Regions from separate parts of the Pseudoalteromonas sp. PS1M3 genome, predicted to be linked through region 1. Evidence: predicted binding sites of a transcription regulator. Region 1 holds the regulator's gene; each other region holds the start of a gene.
What was found. The regulator LexA, encoded in region 1, represses DNA repair genes until DNA is damaged. The targets are predictions, from matches to a motif close to TACTGTATNNNNATACAGTA.

Region 1 (4,405 bases):
GCTTGTTGCTTAGCTTGTTTAGCATCGGCCAACCATACTTTAAAGTCAGCCTCAGATTTGGCCTCTACCACAACGGGCATAAACCCGTGATCTTTACCGCACAGCTCGGCACACTGACCTCGGTAAATGCCTTCTTCGTTTATGTTGGTCCATGTTTCGTTAATAAAGCCTGGGTTGGCATCTTTTTTAACGGCAAAGTCTGGTACCCACCAAGAGTGGATAACATCATCTGAGGTCATTAAAAAACGAATTTTTTGATTAATTGGCAGTACGAGGGGTTTGTCTACCTCAAGTAGATAATTTGGGTTTTTATCAGCTAAATTAGTTATTTCATCCTGAGGAGTTGCAAGCATTGAGTAAAACTCTACATCTTCTCCCATGTATTCATAATGCCATTTCCACTGTGAACCTGTAACTTTAATTGTTAAGTCGGCTTTACTGGCATCTTCCATCGCTATTAACGTTTTTGTAGCTGGCACTGCCATAGCAATTAAAATAACAAATGGAATGGCGGTCCAAAGAATTTCTACTTTGGTGCTTTCGTGGAATTGAGCGGGAACCGCTCCTTTAGATTTGCGATGATGAATGAGTGCCCAAAGCATAATGGCAAACACTATTATCCCAATCACACAACATATAAAAAATATGGTCATGTGTAATTCGTAAACATTTTCACTTATATCTGTAACGCCTTTACGCATATTAAATTGGCTATTTGCCAAGGCTAACTGCGGAAAAACACACAATATAAGCCACAAGGTACAACTAAGTTTACCCATGTGACGACTCCTTTGATGCTGTTGCTAGTGCAAAGCGAAGAGGCATACGGCTTAAACGCCAATTCGTTATTTTTATTTTTTTATTAATGCCGTTTTATTTATAAAAATTGGCATTCACTGCGCTAGCAAAAGTTTATTGTGTGTGCTCAAAACTTAAAAGCGATGAGTATTGCCAGCGTCAGCTTATTAACAATTAGTTAATATTTAACCACCATGCAAGTTTTTTGTATTAAAAACAAACAATAAATATATAAAAAGTAGAGAGTTGACTTAGTTGAACGTAGAAGAAAATGGCTCAAATCGAGAGGTGGTAAGGGCTAAGGATGAAATGAAAGAGTGTGAATAAAAAACAAACAAAATTTTAAAAATAAAAAAAGCGCACCAAAAAAGTGCGCTTTTTATAAAATAAGAAAGAACTACATCCAGTCCGCGTTACGAATTACACCCACTGCTAAGCCTTCAATGTTGAACGACTCAGTTTCAAGATCGACCTTAATTGGTGCAAACTCGTCATTTTCGGCATGAAGCAACACCTGGCGACCCGCCTTTTCAATGCGCTTTACGGTTACATCGTCATCAACACGGGCAACCACAACTTGACCATTTTCAGCCACTTGTGTTTTATGCACAGCAAGTAAATCGCCATCCATAATACCTATATCTTTCATACTCATACCGTTTACGCGCAGTAAAAAGTCGGCAGCTGGTTTAAACATTAATGGGTCAATTTTACAGTGGCTTTCTACATGTTCTTGCGCCAAAATAGGGGAACCTGCCGCAACTCGGCCAATAAGCGGTAAACCTAATTGTTCTGGCTCCTCTTCTTCAACAAGTTGAATTCCACGGCTTGCGCCAGGTTTCATTTTAATCACCCCTTTTTTGGCAAGGGCTTTTAAATGTTCCTCAGCGGCATTTGCACTTTTAAACCCTAACGTTTGTGCTATTTCGGCACGTGTAGGCGGCATACCAGTGTCTTTAATAAACACTTTAATTAATTCGAGTATTTGAGCTTGGCGTTTAGTTAATGGGCGCATACAACTGGTTTTCCATACAGTACATTTAACTGTGAGTATATACAGTTAAATAAAAATCGCAAATTTAAATTATTCGTTCAAATAGCCAAATTACTTCCTTACGTGTACATTTTAGGGGCTTTCTAAAATAGCCTATAAAAATAGTAACTTGCTACATTAAATTTAAAGGAGTCTATATGAGTATTTGGCATCAACCCATTACATTAGCATTGTGTAAACAATTGGACGAAGGCATCAATGGCCAAGGGACGCTAATGAAAACCATGGGAATAGAAATAACAGAGATAGGCGACGATTATCTAGTAGCAACCATGCCTGCAATCCCTTCACACCATAACCCTATTGGCATGGTTCATGGCGGCGCAAACGTTGTACTCGCAGAAACCGTAGCGAGCTATGCTGCTAATTTTGTGGTTGATTTCACAAAGTTTTACTGTGTTGGGCAAGAAATAAGTGCAAGCCATTTAAAGGCTTCTCGCAATGGTACATTAACGGCAACAGCACGCGCATTTCATATTGGAAAACGAAGCTCTGTTTGGGAAATAAAAATCACAAACAGCCGCAACGAGCTGTGCTGCGTATCAAAAATGACCGCAGCCGTTGTTGAGCGAAAGGCGTAAGTTATTTTTCGAGAGGGTAAATTGTTATTTCCATACCCGCGCCAATAGCAGATATACGCAGTAGTGTATCTGCATGTAAAGCTTGATTAAAACACTTTGGCGACGTGCCTGACTCAAACCCTATATCAAACGTTCTACGTGAGCAGCTCAACCATTGCTTTAATGCATTGCGTGAACATGACTCAATAAGCTCACATATATGGTTTATTGCTTTGTCTGGTGATTTTACATCGCCAGCTACCTCAATACGTGCTAATTGACGGTATTCGTCTTTGTCATAATGTAAAATCGTTGCGACTTTTTTTAGGTCGGCCACCAGCACACTAATATCTTGTTTTGACTCAAGCTCTAGATCTACATTTAAAAATTGAATTTCCGACATTGTCTCGTATTTATCCTCTAATGGTTACCATGCAAACTTTAACGCAGTTTTACCTTTATACCAAATCAACACCCTATAAATAGACGTTTTATATGGTAATACTCTTATTTTAGAGTGCGATTGCTACTTACAATTGGCGCTATTGTGCTGAAACGCTATTTTGAATGCACTAGTGCGACATTTTGTCGCACTCACCTTGCTCAACTATCGCGTAAAATGTCTTGTAAAAATAATAAGATAAGCACACATGAAAAAAATTTTTAAACCAACACGTAAACTTCATAAATGGTTGGGCTATTTATTAGGAATACAAATACTAGCTTGGTTGCTTGGCGGTTTGGTTATGAGCGCTATTCCGCTTGAAAAAGTACATGGTAAACACTTAGCAACACGCACCCTGGCTAACCCCTTTAAAAGCAGCGATTACGTCGCATCAATTGATAATATTGTTTCACAAGTAACTAATCCGACTAAGATAACCTTTGCGCATTTTTTATCTACCCCACTTATAACTGTAACCAGTGAAGGCAACCCTCAAAGTTTTAATGGCATTACTGGGCAACCATTTAAAGCCCCCAATAAACAGCAAATAATTGCTAATGCACACGCGCATTTACTTATTGATGCTCAACCAGTAAGTACCACTTTATTAGGTTTAGGGCCAAGAGAAAGCGGTTATAAAAAAGATGTATGGAAAGTACAATTTAACGATACATTTAGTACCACACTCTATTTGTCATCAGATACGGGCAAAGTGATTACTGTGCGCAGCACACTGTGGCGAATTTTCGATTTTTTTTGGATGCTGCATATTATGGATTACGATGAACGTGAAAACTTTAACAATCCTCTATTAATTAGCTTTGCTGCAACCAGTGTGCTTTTTTGTTTAACTGGCTTTTTACTGCTATTGCAAAACATAAGGATTAAACGCAGATTTAAATAAGTTTATGTTTGCCTGTTGAGCCAGTAAACTAGGGGCTCCTGTAGTTCACGTATGTGATGGATATGACCCGATTGATTTTGGCCTTACTGGCTTGCTGTGTCTGTTTTTCGGTATCAAGTAAAGACTTTACTCGCTTCTCTACTGCTAAAAAGCACTTAATAAAAACGCTACCGCACAATGCAAAAAGCCTGTATTGCGGTTGTGATATTAAAAAACAAGGTAAAAAACTAGTGCCAGATCTAACGGGTTGTGGCTATGTACCTCGTAATACATTTACCCGCTCAGGCAAAGTAAACCAGCGCGCTTTACGTATTGAATGGGAGCATATTGTATCGGCATGGGAGTTTGGGCATCAACTACAATGTTGGCAAAATGGTGGGCGGAAAAACTGCCGTAAAGTCAGCGAAAAATTTCGAAAAATGGAAGCTGATATAAATAACTTAGCCCCCGCAATTGGCGAAATAAATGCTGACCGCTCTAATTATCGTTTTGGCATGCTAGGTGGAGCCGCGACTCAATACGGCCAATGCGATGTAAAAGTAAACTTTAAGCAACGTGTTGTTGAGCCACCATTTTATGCCCGTAAAAAAATTGCCGACGCCTATGCTTACATGCAAAAAACCTATGGTTTAAAAATTTCAAAA
Region 2 (4,405 bases), 350 kb from region 1:
TAAGTTTTCTACGCGGGCACGGCCTTTTTCGCCTTTTTCAGCTTGGTACATAGCCATAAGGCCAGAGGTTTGAATTGTGTATTTAGCTTGTTCTTGTAGGGTGAGATCGCTAATTTTGTCTTCAATGTGCTCAACAAGTTCTACAAACTTTGTTACAGCGCCAGCTGCTCGGCCTGATAAGTGCTGTTGTTCAACAATAGCTTTAGCTGCGTACCAAAGCGGAAGTGACTCAGCACGAGCGCAATCACGTATATGACTTAATGTTTTATCGCCAATACCGCGAGCAGGAGTATTAATTACACGCTCAAATGCGGCATCGTCTTGGCGATTACCTACTAAGCGTAAGTACGATAGCGCATCTTTAATTTCTTGACGCTCGAAGAATCGCATACCACCGTAAATACGGTATTTTAAGCCTTCTTGCAGCATGGCTTCCTCGAGTACACGAGATTGTGCGTTACTACGGTATAAAATAGCGGCGTCTTGCAACGCGTTACCAGCATTTAACCAGCTACGTAATTTGCTACTCACAAAGCGGGCTTCGTCTAGCTCGTTAAAGGCGGCATAAATTGATATAGGCTCGCCTTCGTTACCATCGGTCCATAAGCTTTTACCCATACGCTCGGAGTTATTTTTTATAAGCGCATTAGATGCTTTAAGAATAGTTGCGGTTGAACGGTAGTTTTGTTCAAGGCGAATAGTTTCGGCATCAAAGTCAGTTAAAAAACGTTTTATGTTTTCTATTTTAGCGCCGCGCCAGCCGTAAATACTTTGGTCGTCGTCGCCAACAATCATTATGCTGCTTGTGTCGCCGGCAAGTAACTTTAACCATGCGTACTGAATGGTATTAGTATCTTGAAACTCGTCTACTAGCATGTGGGCAAAGCGCTGTTGGTAGTGGCGAAGTAACGTCGGGTTATTTTTTAATACTTCATAGCTGCGTAGCAGTATTTCAGCAAAATCGACCAAACCAGCCCTGTCACACGCTTCCTGGTAGGCGGCATATACACGCAGCATCATTTGCTCGTTTATATCATAAGCTTGAATATCTTTAGGGCGAAGTGCTTCGTCTTTTTTAGCGCTTATGTACCAACCAAACTGTTTTGCAGGCCACTTTTTATCATCAATATTCATTGATTTTAATAAGCGCTTGATCATACGAAGTTGGTCATCAGAATCTAAAATTTGAAAGGCTTCTGGTAAGTTAGCTTCACGGTGATGAGCGCGTAAAATTCGGTGTGATAAACCATGGAAAGTACCAATCCACATTCCGCCAACCGGTGCTTTTAAGGTCTCTTCTACTCGCGTGCGCATTTCTTTAGCAGCTTTATTGGTAAAGGTTACCGCAAAAATACTATAAGCTGATGCTTGTTCAACTTGCATAAGCCACGCGATACGATGAACTAACACTCGTGTTTTACCAGACCCAGCACCGGCTAAAACCAGCATGTTTTGTAATGGGGCTGCAACGGCATCGCGTTGTTTGTCATTTAAGCCGTCGAGTAATTCTGAAACGTCCATCGTTACGCCTTTTTAATCAATATTGAGGGCAGTATAACAGGTGTTTTTGTTAGGCTAAATAAAATACTGTTTTTATGAACAGCTATTATAAAAATAGCCTCTAAAACCAATCAGCTGGATAGTTTTTGGCGTGGATAAGTGACTAAAATTAATAATAAAAATAATCAAATTGACCTATATTTAGTAAAAAATACCAAAGTAATTAGTGAGTCGTAATTTAACTAACTGATTTTTAAGCTTTAATAAATTGGCATAAAGTGTGATAGTAAGTAGATAACTAAAATTTAAAATTAATTAACTACAGAGGTGAGTATGGCTGATCAAGGGTCTGGCGGTAATGTGATTGCTGCATTGTGTAATATATTTTTTCCTGGTTTAGGACAACTAGTACAAGGGCGTATTTTAGCGGCTATATTTTTTGCGCTAGCTATTGTTATAAGTTACGCACTTATTTACGTACTCGTTGGTTTTGTATTAGTACCTATTATTTATTTATGGTCGATAATAGATGCGGCACGATACCGCTCGCGAAGTTAGGTATTTAAACGTTTTACAAAAATAGCGCCCAATGGCGCTATTTTGTTTTTTAGGGTCGGCGTTACAGCTAATTTACGGGTATAATCGCGTTATTAACGTTTAATAAGTAATAGCTATGGAATATCAATTTATACGTGACCCTATTAGTGGTTTACGAATTAAAATAAGCAGCGAACACGCAATAATAGGTCGTTGGTTAAACGAAGAAATAGGCAAAGACAAAGTCGCTATGGTGCAAGCACTTATTGTGTCGGTCAAAACGAGTTTTGAGCCAGTCACTCTAAAAGGCCAAGAAATAGATTTAATTTTATCTAAAGATGAGGCCTTATTCGAGGCTCATGCTCTGCACCAAGACAGCGAAGACTTAATTGCCTATCAAGATGATGATTTAATGCTTGAAGAGAACGACTTAAGCAGTGGTTGTGGTTTTGAAGACTTTATTGATTTAATCGAGTCGTGGGCTGAGTTTACCAGTAATCGATAAAAATAATTAAAACAGACATAGCAAATGCAAAAACAGCGCTTTCTCTGTATTATTAAAACAACTAAAAAACGACAGGAATTGATATGTCTGCCAATTTAAATAAGCTAGTAGTCATGCTAGAAATGCAAAACGCCATGAATACAAAAGTGCATGAACAATGGTTTACACAAGGGTTTGAATGGTATCGCGCTATTTGGGTTGAGTGTGCCGAAATGCTAGATCATCATGGCTGGAAGTGGTGGAAAAAACAAACACCCGATACCGAGCAAGTTATTTTAGAATTGGTTGATATTTTTCACTTTGGTTTGTCGCTACGTATTGACGGAAAAACAAGCTATCAAGACTTAGCAAAGCAATTAGAAAGTGAGTTGAGCCAAGTACAGCAAGCTGATGACTTTAAACAAACGTTAGAAATACTTGCGGCATCTGCTGTTGCAGATAAAGCGTTTAATGCATCAGCATTTGCCGGTTGTATGGCACAAATGGGCATGGATATTGACGATTTATACCGTGGTTATGTTGGTAAAAATACCTTAAACTTCTTCCGCCAAGACCATGGTTATAAAGACGGTAGCTACATTAAAGTGTGGAACGGGCAAGAAGATAACGAGCACTTAGTGGAAGTAGTTAAAAGCCTTGATACCGAACATGCAGACTTCGCAAAATTAGTCTATCAAGGCCTTGAGGCACGTTACCCTAAAAGCTAAATAATAGTGCGGTAGTCGGTTACATTTAAGTAATCGGCTATTTCGTTGTGTGGTTGCTGACTGTCGGGGTTGGCAACCGCAAGTAAGTGTCCAATGCCGTATTCTTTTGCGGCATTTAATACAGCTATGCTGTCATCAACAAACAAAGTACGTGTTTTGTTAAATCCTAAATCATTTTGTACTTGGTGCCATAAACTTTGCTGCTCTTTACTTACGCCATATTCATGAGTCGACACTACACCATCTAAATAATTATCGATTGCGGTGTGTTCAAATTTCATCATGACGTTTTCTGGATGTGCGTTGGTAAGCAATATAAGCTCTTTTCCTGCTTTTTTTAGCTCCGTTAAAAAATAGGGCACGTCATCACGAACTTTTATAAGGTGCTGTGTTTCTCGCTTTAAATCCATAATTGGTAATTTAAGCTGATCTTCCCAATAATCTAAGCAATACCACTCAATTTGGCCGCTTACAGCTTGGTAGCGTTTAAAAATATCTTCTTTTGCTTCGCTCAGGCTTATATTTTTCGCTAAGGCGTGTTGCTGTGGAAGAACAGTTAACCAAAAATGGCTGTCATAATGTAAATCGAGGAGTGTTCCGTCCATATCAAGTAAAACGGTATCGATTTTTGACCAATTTAGCATGGGCTTTTCCCTGTGAAAAGTTTATGATTAAGCACAACTGCCATGATAGCAAATTAACGCCAATGACACAGAAAAAGCATCCAACACCTCCTCAAATCCTAAGTAATAATGTTGTCGCTAAAAGTCGCCTATTTACTGTGGAATCTTTAGAGCTAAAATTTTCGAATGACGAAGAGCGTCAGTATGAACGTATTCGAGGTGGTGGCAGAGGCGCTGTAATGATTGTGCCTATAACGGCTGATAACGAAATGCTGCTAGTGCGTGAGTATTGCGCGGGCACCAATGACTACCAGTTAGGCTTTCCTAAAGGACTGATCGACCCAGGCGAAACACCAGAGCAAGCTGCTAATAGAGAACTTAAAGAAGAAGTAGGTTTTGGCGCAGACTTTTTTAAACCATTAAAAACAGTGACCATGGCACCTAGTTATTTTAATGCCACCATGCATATTTTATTTGCTAAGCAATTATATCCGCAAACACTTCCAGGCGACGAGCCTGAGCCTTTAGTTGTT
Region 3 (4,405 bases), 540 kb from region 1:
AGTGCGCCTAACTTGATATAAAATAATAAATATAACTTTTATGTTTATTTACAAAAATGACTTAAGCAATTCAGTATGTTGCCGATAAGCAGTTAATAATAAAAAGTTTATGATAAGGCATTTAAACATGAAATCTCTGGAGGAAATGTGGATTTAGCAACCATAATAGGGATCCTAGGCGCAATAGGCTTAATTGTCATGTCTATGTTTATGAGTAGTAGCGGTGAAATGGGCATGTTTGCCGATGCGCCTTCAAGTGTAATTGTATTTGGTGGCTCGCTGTTTATTGTTTTATCAAACTTCACTATGTCTCAGTTTTTAGGGATAGGTAAGGTGGTTGGTAAGGCATTCATGTTTAAAATTGAGTCGCCTGAAGAGTTAATAGAAAAAGCAGTAGAGCTTGCGGATTCTGCCCGTAAAGGTGGCTTTTTAGCACTCGAAGAAGCTGAAATCCCAAACCCATTTATGCGTAAAGGCGTTGACATGCTTGTTGACGGTCATGACGCAGATGTTGTGCGTGCTACACTTCAAAAAGATATTTCCCTAACCACCACCCGTCATGAACTAGGTGCTGGCTTATTTAAAGCACTTGCCGACATAGCTCCCGCAATGGGAATGATTGGTACATTGATAGGCCTCGTTGCCATGTTATCAAACATGGACGACCCCAAAGCTATCGGACCTGCAATGGCCGTGGCACTATTGACCACTCTGTATGGTGCATTTTTGGCGAATGTAGTAGCAATTCCGATTCAGGTAAAACTTGAGCTGCGTAAAGACGAAGAAGCGATGAATCAGCGTTTGATTCTCGATGCTATTTTAGGAATTCAAGATGGTCAAAACCCCAAAGTTATTGAAGGTATTTTGAAAAACTACTTGGCTGAGTCTAAGCGTAAAGTTGATACCGAGGAGTAACCATGTCTGATGAAGAGTGCAAATGCCCACCCCCCGGTTTGCCTGCTTGGATGGGTACATTTGCTGATTTAATGTCGCTATTGATGTGCTTTTTTGTACTCTTATTGGCATTCTCAGAAATGGATGTACTTAAATTTAAACAAATTGCAGGTTCAATGAAGTTTGCTTTTGGTGTGCAAAATAAAATTGAAGTTAAAGATATCCCAAAAGGGACATCGGTTATCGCTATGGAATTTACTCCAGGTAAGCCAGAGCCTACACCAATTGAAACTATTCAACAGCAAACCGTTGAAATGACCCAGCAAATGCTAGAGTTTCAGGCTGGTGATGAAAGTTCAGCGGGCGGCAGGCAAGAACAGCGAGGCGATAAACGTGGCGGTGAATCTAGAAGTACCTCACAAGAGCAGTCATCAGAACAAGCAATATCCGCTGCAGATCAAGAGCAAACAAATGAGCTGGTTAAAAAAATAGCGCAGCAGTTAGAAAGGCAAATAATAGATGGTGCAATAGAACTTGAATCATTAGGTCAGCAAATTATTATTCGTATTAGAGAAAATGGCTCGTTTCCTTCGGGCAGTGCTTTTTTACAACCTAAGTTTAAACCGATTATTCAAGACATTGGCGAACTTTTAAAAGACGTACCAGGTGAAATTACAGTATCAGGGCATACAGATGATTTTCAGGTATCAAATGAGTTATACGTAAATAACTGGGATTTGTCGTCTAAGCGTGCAGTGGCTGTTGCTAGCGAATTGCAAACAGTTCAAGGGTTTGATAAAACACGAATGATGGTTGTAGGGCGAGCTGAAACTCGGCCGCTTGTGCCTAACGAGACAAATGAAGACCGACGTCGGAATCGCCGAGTTGAAATATCTATATTACAAGGTAAGGCAAAAGAGTCTGATCTTATTGATGTGAGATAATGCTCAAATTATAAAGCTGGGCTTAATTAGTAGCCCAGCTTTAAGTTTTACAAATTATTACCAGTCTCTATTTATTGAACCTGACAATAAATCAAAAACTCTCCCTCTTTAAAATAGTTATGCTAAACTACTGTTTATATAACCAGTTGTAGGCCGGCACATGAAACTCTACATCGCAGAAAAACCATCACTTGGACGTGCAATTGCAGATGCGCTCCCAAAACCACATAAAAAACACGACGGTTACATTGAAGTCGCCAATGGTGATTGTGTTTCGTGGTGTATTGGCCATTTGTTAGAACAAGCTGAACCAGATGATTACGATGAACGCTATAAAAAATGGCAATTAGAACATCTCCCTATAGTACCTGAGCAATGGCAGTTAAAAGCTAAACCTAAAACTCGTAAGCAATTAACTATTCTAAAAAAGCTAATCAAACAGGCATCAACGTTAGTTCATGCTGGCGATCCCGACCGTGAAGGGCAGTTACTTGTAGATGAAGTGATAGAACAAGCCAAAATAAGCAAAGCTAAAAAGCAAGGTATTCAGCGTCTACTTATAAGCGATTTAAACTTAGCTGCAGTTAAAAAAGCGCTTAGTTGTATGCACTCTAATCGGGAATTTATTCCATTAAGTGTATCAGCACTTGCACGTTCACGAGCAGATTGGCTTTTTGGTATGAACCTCACTCGGGCTTATACTTTAGCGGGACAAAAAGCAGGGTTTGGTAATGTACTCTCAGTTGGGCGCGTACAAACGCCAATTTTGGGTTTAGTGGTAAATCGTGATACTGAGATAGCTAATTTTATATCAAAACCATTTTATGAGGTGCTAGCTAGTTTAGTTACTCCTGAGAAGCAGGTATTTAAAGCAAAATGGGTACCGAGTAAAGCTTGCGAACCTTATCAAGATGAAGAGGGGCGAGTGCTAAATAAAGCATTGGCCGAAAACGTGGCTTCGCGTATAACTAATCAAACAGGAGAGGTGACATCGCTTGAACAAAAACAAAAAAAGCAAAGTGCACCTCTACCTTATAATCTATCAGCACTGCAAATAGATGCAGCAAAGGCATTTGGTATGGCTGCTCAACAGGTGCTTGATATTTGCCAAACACTTTATGAGCGCCATAAATTAATTACTTATCCTCGCTCAGATAATCGATATTTGCCTAAAGAACATCATTTAGATGCACCTTCAATTTTAAAAGCAATTGCAACTAATGACGGTCAAAAAGTGGAGTTAGTAAATGGTGCAAATGCTAAGCAGCGCAGTAAGTGCTTTAATGACGCAAAAGTAGCTGCGCATCACGCTATTGTACCTACGGCAAAGCAATTAAAGTCAGCTAGCTTAGCCAAGGATGAAGCAAAAGTGTATCAGCTTATTTGTAGGCATTATTTGATTCAGTTTTACCCAGACTATATTTATAACGAAACTAAAGCAGAGGTGACAATTGCTGGTGGTTTATTTAAAGCCAACGCTAAACAAGAAGTCAGTTTGGGTTTTAAGGTATTAATGGGTAAATCAGAATTAAAAGAAGAGGCTACTTTACCTTACCTTGAAAAAGGGATGGACCTGATATGTACACAAGGTGATGTAGTAGAAAAGCATACTTCACCTCCCGCTCATTTTACTGATGCAACTTTACTGAGTGCTATGACGGGGATTAGCCGTTATGTAAAAGATCCACATATCAAAAAAGTATTAAAAGATACTGATGGTTTAGGTACAGAGGCTACTCGTGCAGGCATTATAGAGTTGCTATTTAAACGGCGCTTTTTAAAGCGTGAAGGCAAAACAATCAAAGCCACCGAAACAGGCCTTGCATTAATTAGTGTTTTGCCTGAAGGTTTAGCAAGTCCTGACTTAACAGCAAAGTGGGAGGCGAGTTTAGGAAGCATTGCTCAACAAGCAATGAGCTACCAACAATTTTTACAACCGTTACTGGTGGAGCTTGAAGGCTTTGTAATGCAAGCAGCTAATTGCGATAGCCATGTATTTTCAAAACTGCCCCAAACACCGCCTAAAAAGCGTTTTGCCAAGCGCAGTAAAAAAGCACCATTTAAAAAATCTAATTATAAAAAGAGCTCAACAACAGTTTAATGGCTGAGCCCTTAAGTGGGATTTATTTTGTATTAAATAATGCAACTGCCACATTACTCATGGCTTTTATACCAGTAGGTAAAGCTACTTTATAATCAGGTGCAAATTTACTTGAGTGCAATGAAGGGAGTGTTTCGTTGTTTTTTATTGCTTTTGCGTATTGCTGTTGATTAACACCGCCTAACCAAAATAATGTAATTGGGATATTTTCGTCGGTACGGCCATAAAGACCAAAGTCTTCACCTGCCATTACGGCTTGGGTTTCAAGTACGTTTGTGTCGCCTATCGCATTTTTAATAGCACTTCGTACTATATTAGTTTGCGAAGGATTATTATAAGTAGATGGAATTGATTCATCCTCATGAACTATAACAGCAGGGTAATCACTTTCATCAAGCCCTGCGCTTTGCGCAATACCTGCGGTTATGCGTTTTATTGCAGCAATTTGCGCATTGCGTACATCTGG

Region 2: a site for LexA is predicted at 1,586-1,605, ahead of uvrD (DNA helicase II). Genes of this name have one in related genera too.
Region 3: a site for LexA is predicted at 1,967-1,986, ahead of PS1M3_RS03220 (DNA topoisomerase III). Genes of this name have one in related genera too.

Annotation. Positions count from the first base shown of each region.
Region 1 covers NZ_AP022624.1:144,867-149,271, reverse strand. The annotation lists gene coxB (cytochrome c oxidase subunit II) at 1-779, opposite strand, end outside; gene lexA (transcriptional repressor LexA) at 1,196-1,813, opposite strand; gene PS1M3_RS00735 (PaaI family thioesterase) at 1,990-2,433, shown strand; gene PS1M3_RS00730 (hypothetical protein) at 2,435-2,815, opposite strand; gene PS1M3_RS00725 (hypothetical protein) at 3,063-3,761, shown strand; gene PS1M3_RS00720 (endonuclease) at 3,824-4,405, shown strand, end outside.
Region 2 covers NZ_AP022624.1:3,403,776-3,408,180, reverse strand. The annotation lists gene uvrD (DNA helicase II) at 1-1,521, opposite strand, end outside; gene PS1M3_RS15915 (hypothetical protein) at 1,834-2,058, shown strand; gene PS1M3_RS15910 (YacL family protein) at 2,174-2,542, shown strand; gene PS1M3_RS15905 (dUTP diphosphatase) at 2,626-3,249, shown strand; gene yrfG (GMP/IMP nucleotidase) at 3,246-3,893, opposite strand; gene nudE (ADP compounds hydrolase NudE) at 3,956-4,405, shown strand, end outside.
Region 3 covers NZ_AP022624.1:686,592-690,996, forward strand. The annotation lists gene pomA (flagellar motor protein PomA) at 148-915, shown strand; gene PS1M3_RS03215 (flagellar motor protein MotB) at 918-1,838, shown strand; gene PS1M3_RS03220 (DNA topoisomerase III) at 1,999-3,939, shown strand; gene PS1M3_RS03225 (M20 family metallopeptidase) at 3,962-4,405, opposite strand, start outside.